3 regions of the Kluyvera sp. STS39-E genome follow, and region 3 is predicted to be linked to each of the others. Evidence: predicted binding sites of a transcription regulator. Region 3 holds the regulator's gene; each other region holds the start of a gene.

Region 1 (7,479 bases), on a different contig from region 3:
GGGCTAATGGCCTGCAGATCCTGCAGCGCCAGCTGTTTTTCTTGTGCCGTTACCGTATGTTTATCCGGACCGTAAGCGGCGTGCATCATGCTCATGTCGTTCTCCATACGGCGACTCATAATCTCACGTGGAATGAGCTTTACCGGATTGATCCCTCCCTTCACCGCCGGGAACAGGAAACGGAAACATTCATCGCCGCCGACTTTCGCTACCGCATTCATTTGCTCAAGGTTAATTTTCATGTAGGCAATGACGTTGGCATCCGGTGCCTGCTGCAAACGCGCCATTTGAAACTGCAGGATCTGCGGCTGAATAGTGTCGATAATTTGCTGCTCACTTTTCCCCGCCTCTTTCATCTGCGCCGATTGCGTGAGGATATTCTGCCATAGCGCCGGGTCATGCTCTTTAATCACCTGGTAGACCGGCACGGACAGCATCGCTTTTTCGAATTTCTGCGTTTCCGTCAGGCCATAGTCCGGGCTTTCACGCGGAATAAGGTAGTGCACGTCAAACAGGTTCCATCCAACAATGGCTAGCACAAAAATCGCCGCACCGGAGATCTTGCCTATCCAACCCTTTTTTCGAAAGACGCCAACTACAATAGCAATCACCGCCCCGATATAACCCGCCAACACCACGTGAGCCCAGTTCATTAACCATCCTTAATCAAATTAATACCTGTTCTGGAGATGTCATGTCTCCTTATTGTGCTGCGATTATTGCGGCAACCTTGGCGTAATTCTAGCCACCAAAATTTTCAGCCGCATTCGGAAGGAGAGATTAGGTCGGAATGCCGCTGTGGAAACGGAATTCGTGGTCGGGAGAGGCAATAAGTACTGCCTCAACTTCACCAAAAAAGCGTATACGCTCGCTGATATCATCGGCAGAAATCTGTTGAGCCAGCGTCAGGTAATCTTGATAATGCCGTGCTTCTGAACGTAACAGCGACAGGTAAAAAGCGTTGAGTTCGTCATCGAGATACGGCGCCAGCGCGGCGAAACGCTCGCAGGAACGCGCTTCGATATACGCCCCGCAAATGAGCTTATCAATCAGCGTCAACGGTTCGTGGGTACGAACCTCTTTCAGCATCCCTTTCGCGTAGCGACTGGCGGTGATTTTCACATAGGGAATGTTGCGGCGCTGCATGACCTCGCGCACCTGCCAAAAATGGTGCAGTTCTTCTTTAATCAACAGCACCATGCTGTCGATAAGCTGACGTCCCCACGGGTCGTCAGTCTTGGGCATAATGCCTTTGCCAATCTGCTTATTGAGTGCGACAAAATCTGGCTCGACACCCTCACGGAAAGTGAACGCCTCATACGGTTTGAGCCAATCGAGCAGCGTCTGCGCGCCGTCTTTATCAGCCACATATTTACGCACCATCAGCATCGCGGTTTGTGCCGCTTTCAGCTCGCAAACCAAATGATCGGTAAGCAATAACGGAAGATTTTCAGGTAAGCGCGCTTTGTCCAGCCACGCTTGGGGCGTTTTGCAATGCAGGAATTGGTAAATGGGGGAGAGTATTTGCGGGTAATCCATCGAGGAATCCTTGGCCTACGGCAGCGGTCGCTGCCGTAGGAAAACAGATGACTTAGTGGCGAACGCCGTCGTCGTCTTCATCGACTTCATCTTCGTCGTCGTCGCCTTCTTCACCGTTAGGATCTTCGTAGTAGGTTCCCCAACCGTCATAATCAACTTCGAATTTCTCAGCCAGGTTCATCAGTTGCTCAACCTGTGCGTCGATAAGCTCAGCATTCAGCGCACATTCACTCAGAATATCGCAGCAGATGACGGTGTCGCCCTCTTCCACTTCCAGCTCTTCCGGTTCGGTAACTTCGTAACCCATCTTGAAGGCTTCAACCGCCGCTTTCTCCAGGCTTTCAAAATCGTCTGCAGAAAGGTGGTGCTCGATGGTGTACAGCGCATCAGGATCGCTGCCGTCTTCCAGCAGCTCTTCAATGATCAGACGTGTTTCTTCACGCTGTTCTTCCAGGTGTTCCGGGTTTGCCATGGCTCGTTCCTCATAATGTGGCAGATACTCTTATTGTCACATACCGTTGCCATTGCCTCCACCTTTCCGATAAAGATTTGTTATTGGGGTTGCAAATGAATATTCATACATATAAAGTGAATTTTAATTCAATAAGTGGCTTGAGCCAGGTGAGGGAAAAATGTCTAGTCTGTATAAAAAACACTTCTTAAAATTACTCGATTTTACCCCTGCAGAAATCACCACCCTGCTGCTGCTCGCGGCAAAACTCAAAGCGGATAAAAAGCACGGCACGGAGTCGCCGAACCTGACCGGTAAAAACATCGCGCTCATCTTCGAAAAAGACTCGACCCGTACACGATGCTCTTTCGAAGTTGCCGCTTACGATCAGGGCGCTCGCGTCACTTATCTCGGGTCTAGCGGCAGCCAGATTGGCCACAAAGAGTCGATCAAAGACACCGCCCGCGTGCTGGGCCGGATGTATGACGGCATCCAATACCGTGGCTATGGCCAAGAGATCGTTGAAACGCTGGCGGAGTATTCCGGCGTACCTGTGTGGAACGGCCTGACTGACGAATTCCACCCAACCCAGCTACTGGCAGATTTACTCACCATGCAGGAGCATTTGCCGGGTAAAGCGTTCAATGAAATGACGCTGGTTTATGCAGGCGACGCGCGTAACAACATGGGTAACTCCATGCTGGAAGCCGCGGCGTTAACCGGGCTCGATCTGCGTTTGGTCGCCCCTCAGGCATGCTGGCCTGAAGCAAGCCTTGTTGCAGAATGCAAAGCGCTGGCGCAGAAAAACGGCGGCAACGTTACGCTGACCGAAGATATCGCCGCAGGTGTAAAAGGCGCTGACTTTATCTATACCGACGTGTGGGTATCGATGGGCGAAGCCAAAGAGAAATGGGCGGAACGTATTGCGCTATTGCGCGGCTATCAGGTCAACAGCGCGATGATGAAGCTAACCGGCAATCCACAGGTCAAATTCCTGCACTGCCTGCCGGCGTTCCACGACGACCAGACCACGCTGGGTAAGAAAATGGCGGCAGAGTACGGTATGCACGGCGGAATGGAAGTGACGGATGAAGTCTTTGAATCTCCGGCCAGCGTCGTATTCGATCAGGCGGAAAACCGGATGCACACCATTAAAGCGGTGATGGTCGCGACGCTGAGCAAATAGCGGCGTCCGGATTCTTCGTGAATGTAGGCCGGATAAGGCGGAACGCCGCCATCCGGCATTGTCACCGCATCGTGCCTGATGGCACTACGCTTATCAGGCCTACTTCTCATCACGCCACCAGCAGCTTAATCACCGCTTTGCGTACTTTAGCTGGCTGCCCTACGGCGCACAGCGGTTTGTGTACTTCGCCCGGATAAAACACCACAAAGTCGCCTTCGCTCATCACCACCATTTTTTCCTGACCACCTTCCGGCAGAAAAGCGATGTCTTTATCTGCGAGCCAATCGGTATCAGGCTTGCCAGCAGGCAATACGCTGAACGCCATTCCTTCCTGACCTTTCAACACCACTTGGATATCTAGATAGCGCACATGATATTCCGCGCGACGATCGGCAAACGGCTCGGTCATATTCTCTGAAATCAGATAAAACAGACGGTTACCGTCGATGTCGTATTTCCCTTCCGGGGTTTCGTCGGTGACGTTAGCTTGCAGGTGAAGAATCGCCTGACGCAGTTCTTCCGGCAGCCATGACGGCAGGTGATGGATGTTGCCAATAATCATAATGACTCCACAAATAAAACGATGTTTCAATTTTAAGTTGTTATACGTAAATTCGGCTTACCATACCAGTACTTTTTGTCATGACTCTGCCAGTGCGCGGTTTTACCGACGACACACTGAATTTAAATTCATTAAAACCGACTCACCAATCGATAAGAATCGTTTACGTAACGCGAATTGTGAATTCAGCGCTTGATTGCCCAATAAAGCTGCGTATAATCCTGCTCCGTTTGCCGGGAGGAAATATGGTTCAGTGTGTACGACATCGCGTCCTACCGCGTCTGAAAACAGACGCTGGCCTGCCGTTTTTTCTTTCCGTTGCATCCCCAATTCTCAAAGCCCCTTATTTAAGGGGCTTTTTTTTTGCGCCGTCGTCAGGAGATAACCATGGCTAATCCGCTGTATCAAAAACACATCATTTCCATAAACGATCTCAGCCGCGAAGACCTTGAACTGGTTTTGTCGACCGCCGCTAAACTCAAAGCCAATCCGCAGCCTGAACTGCTAAAGCACAAAGTGATTGCCAGCTGCTTCTTCGAGGCCTCGACGCGCACCCGCCTGTCTTTTGAAACTTCCATGCACCGCCTTGGGGCCAGCGTGGTCGGCTTCTCCGACAGCGCTAACACCTCTCTTGGCAAGAAAGGTGAAACCCTAGCCGACACCATTTCCGTTATCAGCACCTACGTGGACGCCATCGTCATGCGCCACCCACAAGAGGGCGCTGCGCGTCTGGCGACAGAATTCTCCGGCGGTATTCCCGTGCTGAACGCGGGTGACGGCGCAAACCAGCACCCCACCCAGACGCTGCTCGACCTGTTCACCATTCAGGAAACTCAAGGGCGCTTGGAAAATCTGCACATCGCGATGGTTGGCGACCTGAAGTATGGCCGCACCGTCCACTCACTGACCCAGGCGCTGGCGAAATTCAACGGTAACCGCTTCTACTTTATCGCTCCGGATGCGCTGGCTATGCCACAGTACATCCTCGATATGCTGGATGAAAAAGGCATCGAGTGGAGCCTGCACAGCGCCATTGATGAAGTCATGGCAGAAGTCGATATCCTCTACATGACTCGCGTGCAAAAAGAGCGCCTCGACCCTTCCGAATATGCCAACGTCAAGGCGCAGTTCGTCCTGCGCGCCGCCGACCTCGAAGGCGCCCGCGACAACATGAAAGTGCTGCACCCGCTGCCACGCATTGATGAAATCACCACCGATGTCGATAAAACGCCGCATGCCTGGTATTTCCAACAGGCCGGCAACGGCATCTTCGCCCGCCAAGCGTTACTGGCACTGGTACTGAATAGCGAACTGGTTCTGTAAGGGGAAATGACGATGACACACGACAACAAATTGCAGGTAGAAGCCATCAAACGTGGCACCGTGATTGACCATATCCCAGCACAGGTCGGCTTTAAGCTGCTGACGCTGTTCAAGCTGACGGAAACCGACCAGCGCATCACCATTGGCCTGAACCTGCCGTCCGGCGAAATGGGGCGTAAAGATCTGATCAAGATTGAAAACACCTTCCTGACCGATGAGCAAGTTAACCAGCTGTCGCTGTACGCGCCGCAGGCCACCGTTAACCGTATCGACAACTATGAAGTGGTCGGTAAATCCCGTCCGAGCCTGCCGGAGCGCATCGATAGCGTACTGGTCTGCCCGAACAGCAACTGCATCAGCCACGCCGAGCCGGTTTCCTCCAGTTTTGCAGTGAAAAAACGCGCCGATGACATTGCACTCAAATGCAAATACTGTGAAAAAGAGTTTTCTCATTATGTGGTGCTGGCCAACTAATTGCGGTTGGTATTGAAATGTGGCCTCTCTATAATGGCTAACACCTTATTACTGCAGTTCATCTGGAGATATCATGAGCAAGACTATTGCGACGGAAAAGGCACCAGCAGCTATCGGCCCATACGTTCAGGGCGTTGACTTGGGCAGTATGGTTATCACTTCCGGTCAAATCCCGGTAAACCCGAAAGACGGTAGCGTAGCGGAAGACGTGTCCGCTCAGGCTCGCCAGTCGCTGGAAAACGTGAAAGCTATCGTTGAAGCCGCCGGTCTGAAAGTGGGCGATATCGTTAAAACGACCGTATTCGTAAAAGATCTCAACGATTTCGCGACCGTTAACGCCACTTACGAAGCGTTCTTCACCGAGCATAACGCAACCTTCCCAGCGCGCTCCTGCGTGGAAGTCGCCCGTCTGCCAAAAGACGTGAAGATTGAAATCGAAGCGATTGCCATTCGTCGCTAATTTCGATGCAGTATGAAGAAAAGGCAGCCATTGGCTGCCTTTTTTGCTTTGTACGGTCATTTCGTAGGCCGGATAAGGCGAAGCCGCCATCCGGCAACCTGCGCCATTCTGCCTGATGGCGCTTAGCTTATCAGGCCTACAATGGAGGCTACTGCCAGCCGTAGCGGCGGCAGAAGAAGCCTTTCACCAGTTGCGTCAGCGTCATATAGCCTACCAAAATCGCCACCAGCCACGGGAAGTAGCTTAAAGGCAGCGCCTGCAGCTGCAGATAGCTTGCCAGCGGCGAGAACGGCAGCGCGATGCCGACAGCCATCACCAGCAGGGTCATCGCAAACAGTGGCCATGCGGCGCGGCTTTGCACAAACGGAATACGGCGAGTACGGATCATATGCACAATCAGCGTCTGTGACAGCAATCCTTCAATAAACCAACCGGATTGGAACAGGGTCTGCATTTCCGGCGTATTGGCTTTAAACACCCACCACATCAGGCAGAAGGTCAAAATATCGAAGATCGAGCTGATAGGCCCGAAGAACACCATAAAGCGGCCCAGATCCGCCGGGTTCCAGCGCTGCGGTTTTTGAATCTGCTCGTCGTCTACGTTATCAAACGGCAGCGCCACCTGAGACACATCGTACAGCAGGTTCTGAATCAGTAAGTGTAACGGCAGCATTGGCAGGAACGGCAGGAAGGCGCTGGCTACCAACACACTAAACACGTTACCGAAGTTAGAACTGGCAGTCATTTTGATGTACTTGAGCATGTTAGAGAAGGTACGACGTCCTTCAATCACCCCCTCTTCCAGCACCATCAGGCTCTTTTCCAGCAGGATGATATCAGCCGCTTCACGCGCAATATCCACCGCACCATCAACGGAAATACCGATGTCCGCCGCACGCAGCGCCGGAGCATCGTTGATGCCGTCGCCCATAAAGCCGACCACGTGGCCTTCACGTTTAAGCAACGTCACAATGCGCTCTTTATGCATCGGCGTCAGGCGGGCAAACAGCGTGGTGCGCCGCGCAAGCTCTGCCAGCTCGTCATCGTTCAGGTGTTCAATATCGCTGCCGATGATCACCTCGCCTGCGTCCAGCCCTACCTCGCGGCACACTTTCGCCGCCACCAGTTCGCTATCGCCGGTGAGAATTTTCACCGTGATGCCGCTAGCCTTCAGCGCCTTCAATGCCGGTGCCGTGGTCTCTTTTGGTGGATCGAGGAACGCAATGTAACCTTCAAGGATCAGGTCAGATTCATCAATTCGCTGATAATCGCCTTCACGCGCTGGCAGGAATTTACTGGCGACTGCCACTACGCGCAGCCCTTGGCGGTTCAGGGTGTCGGTCACCCGTTTGATACGGCGCAGCATGGTCTCATCCAGCGGTACGATTTCACCGTTGTGGTACACCTGCGTGCAGACGTTAAGCACCTCCTGAAGTGCCCCTTTGCAAATGAGCTTATGCACCTCAGGTTTTTCATTCACCACC
Region 2 (7,479 bases), on a different contig from region 3:
ATGCGGTAACAGATACGGGCCAACGGTTGGAATCAGGCCGATATGCAGCGGGCCGGACATTGTCTCCCCCTGCTGGCTTGCCATCTCCTTAAGCACTTTGACCTCGCGTAGCACAGTACGCGCCTGGTCCACCAGCAGCAGTCCCGCTTGGGTAAACAGCACTTTGCGGCTGGTGCGTTCCAGCAGCATCACGCCAAGTTCATCTTCCAGTTTACGAATCTGCCCGCTTAGGGTTGGCTGACTGACATGGCAGGAGTCTGCCGCCCGGCGAAAGTGCCGATGTTCAGCCAATGCCACCAGGTATTCAAGATCGCGAATATTCATTATTCTTCCTCCATCGCCACGATAGCCCATGGCGATAGATAGAATAGCAACGAATGATTATCCCTATCAAGGATTCTGTTTAATAATACACCACAGAAACAGGTGACCCTTGTTTAACCCTTGAAGTCGTCACACTGATTCGGAGTTTCTCTCAAACTCGACTAACAAAAGCCAACATGAACGTTTGCGGGCCCCGTGGCCCGCTTTTTTTTGGCGTAAAAAACCCGGCGTCGCTTGCGCTCGGCCGGGCTACGCCGCCATCCGGCAATGTGCGCCGATCGGCCTGATGGCGCTACGCTTATCAGGCCTACAACGGTTATGCGAGGCGCGCCTTCGCGTCGCTGATGGCCTGCGCCACCTGCTGAGGCGATACACCGCCTTTGGCTGCACGCTTATCAAGGCAAGATTGCAGAGACAGAATCGGGTACACGTCGTCGCCAATCACCGCGCTGAATTTTTGCAAATCAGCCAACGCCAGATCTTCCAGCGGCTTGCCTTGGGCAATGGCTTCAACCACCGCTTCACCTACAATATGGTGCGCTTCACGGAACGGTACGCCTTTAGCAACCAGATAATCCGCAAGCTCAGTGGCGTTAGCATAACCCTGCTGTGCCGCTTCCTGGCAACGTGGACGTTTCACCTGAATCCCGTCCAGTACCAGCACGGCCATATGCAGACAGTCCATCCAAGTATCGAGCGCGTCAAAGACCCCTTCTTTATCTTCCTGCATGTCTTTGTTGTAAGCCAGCGGCAGGCCTTTCAGGGTCATCATCATGCCGGTTAGCGCGCCCTGCACGCGGCCGCATTTACCACGGATAAGCTCCAGCGCATCCGGGTTTTTCTTCTGCGGCATCAGTGAAGAACCGGAAGTCACGCGATCGGAAAGCTCCACAAAGCCCGCTTCGCCGGTATTAAAGAAGATTAAATCTTCAGCAAAGCGCGACAGGTGCACCATCCCGATAGAGGCATTGGAAAGCAGTTCCAGCACGTGGTCGCGGTCTGACACGCTATCAAGGCTGTTACGGGTCGCGGACGCGAAGCCCAGCCAGCCGGCCAGTTGTTCACGGTCAATCTCATAGGCGGTACCCGCCAGCGCACCGCAGCCCAGCGGGCTAACATCCAGACGTTTGAGTGTATCGTGCAGACGGCTTTCATCACGCGCCAGCATCTCAACGTAGGCCAAACACCAGTGAGCAAAAGTCACCGGCTGCGCACGCTGCAGGTGGGTATACCCCGGCATCACGGCGTCTTGGTTCGCCTGTGCGGTCTCAACCAACGCGCTTTGCAGCTGACGGTTAGCCGCCAGCAGTTCAGCGACGGTATCTTTACACCACAGTTTCAGGTCGGTAGCGACTTGGTCGTTACGGCTACGCCCGGTGTGCAGTTTTTTGCCCAGTTGACCGACTTTGTCGATAAGCTTGCCTTCAACCCAGCTATGAATATCTTCAGCATCGCTTTCAAGGATCTGCTGTGGGTTTGCGCGAACCTCTTCCAGCAGCACGCCCAGCGCATCTTCCAACTGAGTCTGTTCCTGCTCGGTCAGCACGCCAACCGTCACCAGCGCCTTAGACCAGGCGACAGAGCCAATGATATCTTGCTCCGCTAGGCGATAATCAAAGCGTAAAGAGTCATTGAACTGTTTGAACCGCTGATCCGCTGCCTGAGTAAAACGCCCGCCCCAAAGTGCCATAACATGCTTCCTTAAATTCTTCGATTTCAATGCCGGATGGCGCTGCGCTTATCCGGCCGACAAGTTCTGTTCACGTAGGCCGAATAAAGCGTTTACACCGCCATCCGGCACACAAATGCTTAAGCCAAAATACGCGTGCCGATCGGCGTGCCGTTAAACAGCGCCGGGAGTTGTTCCGCGTGACGCCAAGAGGCGATATCCACCGGGCGACCCAGCGTACGCGCAGCATCAAGCGCCGCATTCACTTTGACGATCATGCCGTCGGTAATAATGCCTTGGTCGATAAGCTGTTCCGCCTTCGCCGCCGTCATCTCGGCAATACGCTGGCCTTTGCCGTCCAGAATACCGCTCACGTCGGAGAGCAGAATTAAGTCTGCGCCCAGCGTCGCCGCCAGTGCGGTAGCCGCCTGATCGGCGTTGACGTTCATCAGTTGCCCTTCAGCGGTCACGCCGATTGAACTCACCACCGGCAGGAATCCACCTTCCAGCAGCAGGTTAATCAGCTTCGGCGAACCCGGCTGCGCCTGCCCTACGTGGCCCAGCTCTTCATCAAGCTTGGTCACCTTCACGCTGTCGCCATCGCCGAGGAACAGGCCCACGGACGCGATATCATGTTTTTTCGCCCACGCCAGCAGCGTTTTGTTCGCCGTTCCCGCCAGCGCCCCGGTGATGATGTCAATCTGGTCAGCCGGTGTGACGCGCAGGCCGTTTTTCTTTTTCACCGGCAGATTGAGCTGCTTCATCAGCTCATCCACCACGCAGCCGCCGCCATGGACAATCACCAGCGGACGCTGATGTGATTCACGATAGTTAACCAGCGCGGTAAACAGACGCTCCAGCGCTTCTTCGCTATCCAGTAACACGCCGCCCAGTTTGATAATTAATGGATTCATCGTCATCACACCTTAGATAAGAGACTGCGTCTCAGCGAAGCCGAAACGGATATTGGCGCACTGCACGGCCTGTGCGGCGGCGCCTTTCAATAGGTTGTCTTCGGTTGCCACCACGATCAGGTGCTCGCCCTGAACGGCAAAACCGATATCGCAGAACGGCAGACCCACGACGTTTTTCAACGCCGGCACGCCTTTGTCGTATAAACGAACCATCGGTTTATCCGCGTAAGCCTGCTGCAGCGCATCTGCGACCTGAGACTGGGTCACGCCAGGCTTCAGACGGCAGGTGATAGTTTCGAGAATACCGCGCGGGAAGTTGCCCAGATGCGGAGTGAAAATCACCTCCGCGCCAAGATGGCTGGCGATTTCCGGCTGATGGCGGTGGGTAAACACGCCGTACGGCTGCAGGCTCACTTCGCAGAAGCTATTGGAGATAGCAGCTTTACGCCCCGCACCACTCACGCCGGAAGTGGCATTAATAACCGGCCACTGAGTGAGATCCAACAGACCGCCATCAATCAGCGGCTTAAGTGACAGCTGCGCCGCCGTTGGGTAGCAACCCGGTACGGCAATCAGTTTGGCTTCTTTCAGCGCATCCGCGCTCCACTCGGCCAAGCCATATACTGCTTGCGCCAGCAGCTCAGGATGCTGATGGGTAAAACCGTAATATTTTTCATAGAAGGCGCCATCGTTCACACGGAACGCGCCGGACAGGTCGAACACCACACAGCCCGCCGCAAGAAACTGCGGCGCGAGGTCATGACTGACTTCATGAGCGGTGGCGAGGAACACGACATCAACGCCCGCGCTGAATTCACTGATATCGGACATCGGCTGCAACGGCAGGTCAACGATGCCTTTCAGCTGTGGATGCAAATCGGAGATTAACTTTCCTGCATCATTGCTTTGCGCTGAGACCGTCAAAGCGGTTATGTTCATATGAGGATGGCGATTTACATAGGTCACAAGCTCTGCGCCAGCGTAACCGCTCGCGCCCACAATCAGCGTATTCAACATCGGTGCAGTTCACCTTCTTATGTCTGTTTGCCTGATTAAGCGTAATCACTTCACCCTACTGTTGGTGGGTTTTCTTACGCCTAATGATAATGTATTTTTATTCACAAATACTGCATGAATATTGATACTATCACGACCCGAGGTGTGTCAACAATGAAAAACAATTTACCCCCATTTATCGAGATTTACCGTGCGTTGATCGCCACCCCGTCCATCAGCGCAACCGAAGAAGCGCTCGATCAGAGCAATGCGTCTTTAATCACTCTGCTCGCTGATTGGTTTGCCTCTTTAGGCTTTGAAGTTGAGGTTCAGCCGGTCCCTGGAACCCGCAATAAATTCAACCTGCTCGCCAGCACCGGTCACGGCGCAGGCGGTCTGCTTCTTGCGGGTCATACCGATACCGTTCCATTCGACGACGGCCGTTGGACCCGCGATCCGTTCACCCTCACCGAGCATGAAAACAAGCTTTATGGGCTCGGCACCGCCGACATGAAAGGCTTCTTTGCGTTTATTCTCGACGCCCTGCGTGATGTGGATGTGAAGACGCTGAAAAAGCCGCTCTACATTCTGGCGACCGCTGACGAAGAAACCAGCATGGCCGGGGCGCGCTACTTTGCCGAGTCCACCACGCTGCGCCCAGATTGCGCCATCATCGGTGAACCCACCTCGTTGCAGCCGGTGCGAGCGCACAAAGGCCATATGTCGAACGCCATTCGCGTGCTGGGCCAATCAGGTCACTCCAGCGATCCGGCGCGTGGCGTGAATGCCATTGAAATTATGCACGATGCCATCGGTCGCGTGATGCAGCTACGCGACTCGCTGAAAGAGCGCTATCACTATGAAGCCTTCACCGTGCCATATCCAACGCTCAACCTTGGCAGCCTCCACGGCGGCGACGCCTCCAACCGCATCTGTGCTTGCTGCGAACTGCATATGGATATTCGCCCGCTGCCGGGCATGACGTTGGGCGATCTCAACGGCCTGCTGGATGAAGCCCTTGAACCGGTAAGCGCGCAGTGGCCCGGTCGCCTGACGATTAGCGAGCTGCATCCGCCGATTCCAGGCTACGAATGCCCACCGGATCACCAATTGGTTGAAGTGCTGGAAAACCTGCTCGGCACCAAAACCGAAGTGGTGAACTACTGCACCGAAGCACCGTTTATTCAAAACCTGTGTCCGACTATCGTGCTCGGCCCAGGCTCTATTAATCAGGCCCACCAGCCAGATGAATACCTGGAAACACGCTTTATTAAGCCGACGCGAGACTTAATTAGCCAAGTCGTGCATCACTTCTGCTGGCATTAACGCCTTTGCCCGGTGGCGCTTCGTTTACTGGGCCTACCTCATCGGTAGGCCGGATAAGCGCAGCGCCATCCGGCAACGCAACGCCGCACTTTCCCACGATCGCCCTCACATTTTCATAAGCATTTCTTATCTGGCACGATGCGAATTAACTTTCGTAAATTGTCGCGATTTATTCGTTTGCTGAAGCGATTTCGCAGCAATTGACGTAAGGGTTTTTACGTGGCTTTATAAAAGAGGTGTCTTTATCCCGCCCCTACGTTCCGAGGCCGGGATATAACAAAATAAAATGAGATGGGGTGTCTGGGTTAATGAACGAACAATATTCCGCGTTGCGTAGTAATGTCAGTATGCTCGGTAAAGTGCTAGGCGATACCATCAAGGATGCGCTTGGTGAGAACATTCTTGACCGTGTAGAAACAATCCGTAAGTTGTCCAAATCATCACGTGCTGGCAACGAAGCCAATCGCCAGGAGCTGCTGACCACCTTGCAGAACCTGTCCAACGATGAATTGTTGCCGGTTGCCCGCGCGTTCAGCCAGTTCCTGAATCTGGCTAATACCGCCGAGCAATACCACAGCATTTCGCCAAAAGGCGAAGCGGCGAGCAACCCGGAAGTGATTGCCCGTACCCTGCGTAAACTCAAAGACCAACCCAATCTCAACGAAACCACCATTAAACAGGCCGTTGAATCCCTGTCGCTGGAGCTGGTGCTGACCGCGCACCCGACCGAAATCACGCGTCGTACGCTTATCCACAAGATGGGTGAAATCAACAACTGTCTGAAACAGCTCGATAATACCGATATTGCCGACTACGAACGCAACCAAGTGATGCGCCGCCTGCGCCAGCTAATTGCTCAGTCTTGGCACACCGACGAAATTCGTAAGCACCGCCCAAGCCCGGTTGATGAAGCAAAATGGGGCTTTGCGGTGGTAGAAAACAGCCTGTGGGAAGGCGTGCCGAACTATCTGCGCGAACTGAACGAACAGCTCGAAGAGAACCTCGGCTACAAGCTACCGGTCGACTTTGTCCCGGTGCGCTTCACCTCTTGGATGGGCGGCGACCGTGACGGCAACCCGAACGTCACCGCCGAAATCACCCGCCACGTGCTGCTGCTGAGCCGCTGGAAAGCCACCGACCTGTTCTTGAAAGACGTGCAGATCCTGATTTCTGAACTGTCGATGGTCGAATGTACCGACGAACTGCGCGAGTTGGTTGGCGAAGAAGGTGCCACCGAGCCTTACCGCTACCTGATGAAAACCCTGCGCAGCCAGCTGATGGCAACTCAGGCCTGGCTGGAAGCCCGTCTGAAAGGTCAGCGTCTGCCGAAACCGGCAGGTCTGATTAGCCAGAATGAGCAGCTGTGGGAACCGCTGTACGCCTGCTATAAATCCCTGCAGGCCTGCGGCATGAGCATCATCGCCAACGGCGAACTGCTCGACACCCTGCGTCGCGTGAAATGTTTCGGCGTACCGCTGGTGCGCATTGACGTGCGTCAGGAAAGTACCCGCCATACCGAAGCGCTGGGCGAACTGACGCGTTACCTCGGCATTGGCGACTATGAAAGCTGGTCTGAAGCCGACAAACAAGCCTTCCTCATTCGCGAGCTCAATTCCAAACGCCCGCTGCTGCCACGCAGTTGGGAACCGAGCAACGACACCCGCGAAGTGCTCAACACCTGCAAAGCGATTGTTGATGCGCCACAGGGCTCCGTTGCCGCCTATGTTATCTCAATGGCCAAAACCCCATCCGACGTGCTGGCCGTTCACCTGCTGCTCAAAGAAGCAGGTATTCCGTTTGCGCTACCGGTCGCTCCGCTGTTCGAAACGCTGGACGACCTGAACAACGCCGACGACGTGATGACCCAATTACTGAGTATCGACTGGTATCGCGGCTTTATTCAGGGCAAACAAATGGTCATGATTGGCTACTCTGACTCCGCAAAAGATGCGGGCGTCATGGCCGCATCCTGGGCGCAGTACCAAGCACAGGATGCGCTGATCAAAACCTGTGAGAAATCTGGCATCGAACTGACGCTGTTCCACGGTCGCGGCGGTTCTATCGGTCGCGGCGGCGCACCGGCCCACGCTGCGCTGCTGTCACAGCCTCCGGGAAGCCTGAAAGGCGGCCTGCGCGTCACCGAACAGGGCGAGATGATCCGCTTCAAATACGGTCTGCCGGAAATTACCGTTAGCAGCCTGTCGCTGTACACCAGCGCTATTTTGGAAGCTAACCTGCTGCCACCACCGG
Region 3 (7,479 bases):
TTGTAAAGCTCTTACGTTCGGTTGCACTCGGTTTATTGGTTGGTGGCATATTGATTGTCACTGTCCCCTCTTTGCGCCAGTGGAACCCCTTATCCTCCCAGCGCTTTAGCAGCATGGATGAAGCCCCGGCGAGTTACAACTCGGCGGTACGCCGCGCAGCCCCAGCGGTGGTGAACGTCTATAACCGCAGCTTAAACAGCAGCACCAATAGTCAACTGGAAATCAAAACGCTCGGCTCCGGGGTGATTATGGATGAGCGCGGCTACATCATTACCAACAAACACGTTATCAACGACGCCGATCAAATCATCGTCGCCCTGCAGGATGGCCGCGTGTTTGAGGCCCTTCTGGTGGGCTCCGATAGCCTGACCGACCTCGCGGTGCTCAAAATCAGCGCCACCGGTGGTCTACCGGTCATCCCGATTAATCCAAGCCGCGTACCGCACATTGGTGACGTTGTTCTGGCGATCGGTAACCCCTACAACCTTGGGCAGACCATCACTCAGGGGATTATCAGCGCCACCGGTCGTATCGGCCTGAACCCTAGCGGTCGACAGAACTTCCTGCAAACCGACGCCTCCATTAACCACGGTAACTCCGGCGGTGCATTGGTCAACTCGCTGGGTGAGCTGATGGGTATCAACACCCTCTCCTTTGATAAGAGTAACGACGGTGAAACGCCGGAGGGATTGAGCTTTGCTATCCCATTCCAGTTGGCGACCAAGATCATGGATAAGCTTATCCGCGACGGTCGCGTGATCCGCGGCTTTATTGGCATCAGCGGCCGTGAAATTGCCCCTGTTCACGCGCAGGGCGGCATTGACCCAATTCAAGGCATTGTAGTTAATGACATTTCGCCAGACGGCCCGGCAGCGCAAGCAGGGATCCAAAATAACGACGTCATCATCTCGGTGAATGGTAAACAGGCGGTTTCAGCACTGGAGACGATGGACCAAGTCGCGGAGATTCGCCCAGGTTCGGTGATTCCAGTCGTGGTGATGCGTGACGACAAAAAACTCACGATGCAGGTGACGATTCAGGAATATCCTGCGTCTAACTAACCCAGCAAAAGCAAAGGGGCCAAATGGCCCCTTTGTGACACTAAGACCTCAAGTCTTATTTATTGATAAACTCTTCACCCAGTTGGATGTCTTTTCTCAGTGTTTCCAGCATGCCTTCCAGCGCCTGCTGTTCGTAGGCACTCAGTTTGCCGATAGACCGGCGCTCTTCAACACCGTTTTTACCCAGCAGCAGCGGCTGTGAGAAGAAACGCGCATATTCGCCGTCGCCTTCAACGTAGGCACATTCGACCACGCCTTTCTCACCCTGCAGTGCACGCACTAAAGACAGGCCGAAACGCGCCGCTGCCTGGCCCATCGACAGGGTAGCTGACCCACCGCCAGCTTTCGCTTCGACCACTTCGGTACCGGCGTTCTGGATGCGTTTGGTTAAGTCATTCACTTCTTGTTCTGAGAAGCTCACACCTGGGATCTGCGACAATAAAGGCAAAATGGTGACGCCAGAATGGCCGCCAATCACAGGGACTTCAACGTCACCGCAGTTTTTGCCTTTCAGCTCCGCGACAAAGGTATTAGAGCGAATAATATCCAGCGTAGTCACGCCAAACAGTTTGTTCTTATCGTACACGCCCGCCTTTTTCAGCACTTCAGCAGCAATGGCCACCGTGGTGTTGACCGGATTGGTGATAATACCAATGCAGGCTTTCGGCGCGGTTTTCGCGATTTGTTGCACCAGATTTTTCACAATACCGGCGTTTACATTAAACAAATCAGAGCGATCCATGCCGGGTTTACGCGCAACACCCGCCGAGATCAGGACAACGTCAGCGCCGACCAGCGCAGGCGTGGCGTCTTCACCTGAGAAGCCTTTGATTTTAACATCGGTCGGAATATGGCTCAGATCGACAGCCACGCCAGGCGTGACCGGGGCGATATCATACAGAGAGAGTTCTGAACCTGAAGGAAGTTGGGTCTTTAGTAGTAGGGCGAGCGCCTGGCCAATACCACCGGCGGCACCAAGGACTGCGACTTTCATCCTAAACTCCTTATTATGGTTAATGACATTCAGGCAACAACCTGTCGTGGACCGCATAACCAACGCAGGAGAAACCTGTATTTACTCCGTTGCGGCGACCTTAATTCACAAGGTAAATAATTACAATATAATTGCTTACAGAATGCGGCTTCTCCAACAGCATTGCTGGCGCCACCGCATGACTCCCAAATAAAGGCCTATCTACGAAACCAATTTTTCATCAACTATCGATTACAATATACTCAGCACGTTGCGTAAAACAACAGCAATTTAATAACAATTCATTTACTTTTAACTTATTTAGATCCCGTGATATAGGCATGTTTCTTAGGCCTAATATTTGCTAAAATTCCGCCTTTCTTTATTTGAATTAGCCAATTCAGGCAAATTGTTTGCATAAAAATTCACCTATATGCATAATAATGTTAATTTCACCACCATACTCGGGTGACTTATGCGAAGTTCAACCAAACAAGAAGAATTAGTTAAAGCCTTTAAATCCTTACTGAAGGAAGAAAAATTTAGCTCTCAGGGCGAAATTGTTCAGGCCTTACAGGAAGATGGTTTCGACAATATCAACCAATCCAAAGTCTCTCGTATGCTGACGAAATTTGGCGCCGTACGTACGCGCAACGCCAAAATGGAGATGGTTTACTGCCTGCCGGCCGAACTGGGCGTGCCGACAACCACCAGCCCGCTGAAAAACTTGGTGCTGGATATCGATTACAACGATTCTGTCGTCGTCATTCATACCAGCCCGGGTGCGGCGCAGTTGATTGCTCGTCTACTGGACTCTTTAGGTAAAGCAGAAGGCATCCTCGGCAGCATCGCCGGCGATGACACTATCTTTACCACTCCAGCTAGAGGCTTTACCGTCAAAGATCTCTTCGAAGCGATCCAAGTTCTGTTCGAACAAGAGCTGTAATTCCCTTCCTCTCTCCTCTGGGTCCCCCAGAGGAGCTGTACTCCCCCAATCGCCACATCTTCAACTGCCGTTTCGTTAGCATTTAGTGCGATTCATTGGTCAAACATATAGATGCAGTGAATATATCCTGACTTAATCGCACAAAACATCAAATTCATCTATCTTTTTGATTTTACGCATTATTACCGAGCCACTTTGCCAAAATATGCGCTTTTTTATACGTAATTGTTCTAAAAATGACGTTTATTGACATGTAATTACACGCGAAACCATTAGTCAGGTATTAATATTTTTCGTGATTAGTGTATACTTAATTTCGTGATGAGGGTCACAAAACAAAGGCCCTCCAAAAAAATTCGACGAGGTGAGTATCATGAAAATCAAAACTACCGTTGCTGCTCTAAGTATCCTTTCCGTTATCTCGTTTGGCGCATTTGCCGCTGATTCTATCAACAGCGATCAGGCGCAAACCCGTCAGTCAATCGGCACCGTTTCTATCGGTTCTGTCGGTTCATCTCCGATGGATATGCATGAAATGCTGACTAAGAAAGCGGAAGAACAAGGTGCATCATCCTACCGCGTTATTGAAGCGCGTACCGGTGACCATTGGCACGCAACGGCTGAACTGTACAAATAAGTCAGTGTGAAGCAATACGTCGGCAGTTAATAAATTAAGTAACCCACAGCGGTCCAGGAATCACAAAGAATATCCTCTCACCGCTGAAGAATAAGGTGAGGAGTAAACACTATGAAAAGCGCAATGATTATCGCATCCCTTGGTCTGGCATCCGTACTATCCTTCGGCGCAAGCGCCGCGGTGCACCAAGTTGATGCTCAGCAGGCTCAGAACCTTCAACCAATGGGTACCATCTCTGTATCACAGATTGGTAGCGCCCCGATGGATATGCGTAGTGAATTAGCCGCAAAAGCCGAAAAAGAAGGTGCTAGCAGCTATCGCGTAATTGAGGCCCGTACCGGCGACCATTGGCACGCCACGGCTGAGCTGTACAAATAAACCCTCGTCGTCTTGTCCGACGACTTGCCCTCGCCCTTGTGCGAGGGCTTTTTTTTATCTGCGCTGAACGTTAAAACGCAGCATTCCTTCCAGCTCTTCTTCCGCCTCATCAAACAGTAGGATCAGCGCGCCATAGCGTCGGCGTAGCTTGTCATCCAGATGGATGAATTCTATTTCAAGCGGCGTTGGCATCTGCGGGCTAATGACCGCGTCCCAAAGCGCATCCAGATTGTGGATTTGTTTGCTGTCGAGGGCAAAGAATCGAGCGAACTGCCGATAAAAATCGCCCAAGTCTTCTATTTCATCAAAATCAAAAGTATAGATTTCCATCTTAGGCCCTCTCCCCATCCCACAGGACTACAGTCCCCCAATATGCAACGTTTTCACCTCAAGGTACTCTTCCAGCCCCAGCACCGAGCCCTCACGCCCTAAGCCGGATTCTTTTACGCCACCAAAAGGCCCCAGCTCAGTTGACACCGCGCACTCATTAATACCGATCATGCCGCTTTCCAGCGCCTGAGATACACGGAACACACGAGACAGATTCTGGGTATAGAAGTAAGCCGCCAAACCATATGGGGTATTATTCGCGCGATGAATAACATCAGCTTCGTCGCTAAATCGGAAACAGGCGGCCAGCGGACCAAAGGTCTCCTCCTGCGCCAACAGCATCTTTTCCTGACACTCTCCCAGCACCGTTGGCTGCCAGAAGTTGCCACCGAGTTCATGCGCCTTGCCACCAGCAAGCACCTTAGCGCCTTTCGCCACCGCGTCTTCTACGTGTTCACGCACTTTTTTCACCGCAGAAGCCTCAATCAACGGCCCGATAACGACGCCGTCATCCATCCCATTACCGACTTTTAACGCGTTTACCGCCGTGGCAAGCTTGCTGACAAAGCGTTCATAAACGCTGTCGTGGATATAAAAACGGTTCACGCTGACGCAAACTTGGCCCGCGTTACGGAATTTGTTGGCAATAGCGCCCTGCACCGCCGCATCGATATCAGCGTCTTCGAATACGATATAAGGCGCGTTCCCGCCAAGCTCCATGGAAACCTTCTTCATGGTTTCTGCGGCATTACGCACCAGCGTCTTCCCGACCGACGTCGAGCCGGTAAAGGAGATTTTTCGCACGTCGTGGCTTGCCATAATCGCATCGCTGATCTCTAGCGTATTGCCCGCGACCGCGTTGACAACACCATCCGGTATTCCAGCCTTCTTCGCCAGCGCCAGTAGCGCAAAAGCGCAAAGCGGCGTGTTATTGGCGGGTTTAATCACTCCGGTACAGCCCGCGGCTAGCGCTGGGCCAAGTTTGCGTGTCAACATAGCCATCGGGAAATTCCACGGCGTGATTGCCGCTACTACTCCAATCGGTTCACGCGTCGCGAGGATACGCGACCCCGGTTTAGCCGGCGGAATGATTTCACCGTTCGCCCTTTTGCCCTGTTCGGCAAACCATTGGATAAAACTCGCCGCGTAGTCAACCTCACCTTCCGCTTCTTTCAGCGGCTTGCCTTGTTCGAGAGTCATCAGCCGGGCCAGCCAACTTTTGTTTTCGATAATCAACTGATACCAGCGATAAAGCAGCTCAGATCGCGCTTTCGCGGTTTTTGCACGCCAGAGTGGAAATGCCTTAGCGGCAGCGGCTATCGCCTGTTCGGTCTCATTTTTACCAGCCTTGGCTACCTTTGCCACAACCTCCCCCGTTGCCGGGTTAAGCACGTCGAAAGTGCTATCAAGCTGGCGCCATTCGCCGTTAACCAGATACCCGGTCTGGAAAAGGTCATTATCCTGCAGTGATTGCGTGGTCATTACACCCTCCTCTGAAATGATTCTTTCTAAGTATAGGGTGGGATAGGGAATCTGGAGGACGGGGAGGAAATCTGGCGTTGTTGCGCATTCGCGCTGCAACGCCAGAATAGAACGGTTTAGCTACTGGTCAAAGCGCCCTGATATTTGTGCAACATAAGTACCAAGCGTTCAACCGGCTCCGTAACCTGAGCCGGGGCAGCCCAAGCGCGCAGCTTGTGCTGATACACCTCAAGCTCGTCCAGCAATCGCGTGAAGTAGTAGCGGCGCTTATCGTCACTGCTGGCAGAGATAACGCGGTCAGCGGTGCGGCGAAGCTGTCGGTGAAATTCAGACAAGTCATCGTTGATAGGGATTGGTGCGTCGCGCAAACGCTGATGGGCGATGATTAACGTCAGCGCCAGACGGAACTTGGCGATATCGCCGGGGAACTTATTCAACAGTAAAAAAAGCTGCTGGTAGAGACCCGGCAGATGGTTCTCTTTACGCCGCGCCATATTGGTGGTCATCGCCGAAACGGCAGCAAATACAAACTGGTTCAGCAGCACCCGTCCGGTACGCAGGCGAGAGTTATCGCGGATCAGCAAGATAACGATAAACGCCATAAAGCAACCGACAATTTGCCCCAGCGCGCTGTCGAGGAACAGGCTGAAATGGAAGGTCATCGGGTTATCTAGCACCAGAATGTTGATGGTACTTGCCAATGCGCCAAGCGAGCCAAGCCGCCGTTTTTGCACCTCAATACCGATGAAGAAACACATCACCGCTAGGCTAATGCACAAAAGCAGCATACTTTGCTGGGTCGCCGGTATGATAACCAGGAAATAGAACGCCCCAATCGGCAGGGCCGCAATGGTGCCGTAGAGGAAATCGATAGCCACCATCCGCGGGTTCGGCAGGCGCATTGCCAGTGACGTCACCACGGCAATCATCACCATCGCCCCGCTGCCGGAAGTCCAGCCGGTCCACAGCCAGAAAAGGATCCCCAGCGCACAGGAAACGGTGGTTCGCCAGAAGTTGATCATCGCGTGATGACGCTCGGCAGAATCCGGACGCACCACCACTTCGCTTTGCAGTATTTCTTCTTCGCGGGCGCTAATTTTAGCGTTGCCAATTACCCCGCGCTTGAGCAGCAGATAGCGCGTTGCCGCCCCTACCCAACTGTAGATGGTGACGGGGGTATCATGTTCGCCCGTCCACGCCAGTACCCGGCGCATACGTTTTAGCTGACGATGTACGTCCTGCACCGTCTCGACCGGTTCAGCAAACAGTTCACGATAGGCATCGGTCACGATTTCCGGACGCGAGTTTTGCATAATAAAGGTTTCGCAGGCCTGGGTAATCATGGTCAGCGAGACGGTATTGAGCGCTTTCAGACGACGGTTCGCCCGCGCCCACCGCGAGGACTCCATATTCAGATTGCTGCGCATCCCTTCCAGCGCGGCAGTACGACGCCCGAGGGCAAGCCAAGCGCGGTCCATTTCATCGCTATCACCGTGTTTGATGCACAACTGCATCAGGCGATATTGATCGATGAGTATGGCATCGAGTTCGTTATCGATCTCTTTCTTGATTGAACGCGGGGAGAACAGCAGATCGGCAACGATCGCGCAGATGATCCCCAGCACGATCTCGCTGCAGCGCTCTACGGCAAACTGCGGCGTAAGCAGTGGTT

The links. The regulator ArgR, encoded in region 3, controls arginine synthesis, uptake and breakdown. The targets are predictions, from matches to a motif close to ANTGAATAAAAATACANT.
Region 1: argF (ornithine carbamoyltransferase) is a predicted target of ArgR. The motif match lies at 2,127-2,144, and genes of this name have one in related genera.
Region 2: argC (N-acetyl-gamma-glutamyl-phosphate reductase) is a predicted target of ArgR. The motif match lies at 4,013-4,030, and genes of this name have one in related genera.

What each region holds. Positions count from the first base shown of each region.
Region 1 covers NZ_JBFQGA010000010.1:146,885-154,363, reverse strand. The annotation lists gene AB4K05_RS20785 (topoisomerase II) at 1-653, opposite strand, end outside; gene miaE (tRNA isopentenyl-2-thiomethyl-A-37 hydroxylase MiaE) at 781-1,539, opposite strand; gene rraB (ribonuclease E inhibitor RraB) at 1,592-2,011, opposite strand; gene argF (ornithine carbamoyltransferase) at 2,172-3,176, shown strand; gene AB4K05_RS20765 (YhcH/YjgK/YiaL family protein) at 3,286-3,738, opposite strand; gene AB4K05_RS20760 (pyrBI operon leader peptide) at 3,819-4,133, shown strand; gene pyrB (aspartate carbamoyltransferase) at 4,126-5,061, shown strand; gene pyrI (aspartate carbamoyltransferase regulatory subunit) at 5,074-5,535, shown strand; gene ridA (2-iminobutanoate/2-iminopropanoate deaminase) at 5,609-5,995, shown strand; gene mgtA (magnesium-translocating P-type ATPase) at 6,144-7,479, opposite strand, start outside.
Region 2 covers NZ_JBFQGA010000011.1:135,320-142,798, reverse strand. The annotation lists gene oxyR (DNA-binding transcriptional regulator OxyR) at 1-324, opposite strand, end outside; gene argH (argininosuccinate lyase) at 641-2,014, opposite strand; gene argB (acetylglutamate kinase) at 2,134-2,907, opposite strand; gene argC (N-acetyl-gamma-glutamyl-phosphate reductase) at 2,920-3,924, opposite strand; gene argE (acetylornithine deacetylase) at 4,078-5,229, shown strand; gene ppc (phosphoenolpyruvate carboxylase) at 5,538-7,479, shown strand, end outside.
Region 3 covers NZ_JBFQGA010000001.1:31,218-38,696, reverse strand. The annotation lists gene degS (outer membrane-stress sensor serine endopeptidase DegS) at 1-1,061, shown strand, start outside; gene mdh (malate dehydrogenase) at 1,117-2,055, opposite strand; gene argR (transcriptional regulator ArgR) at 2,510-2,980, shown strand; gene yhcN (peroxide/acid stress response protein YhcN) at 3,354-3,617, shown strand; gene yhcN-B (DUF1471 family stress response protein YhcN-B) at 3,729-3,995, shown strand; gene AB4K05_RS00150 (barstar family protein) at 4,050-4,325, opposite strand; gene AB4K05_RS00145 (NAD-dependent succinate-semialdehyde dehydrogenase) at 4,353-5,807, opposite strand; gene aaeB (p-hydroxybenzoic acid efflux pump subunit AaeB) at 5,924-7,479, opposite strand, start outside.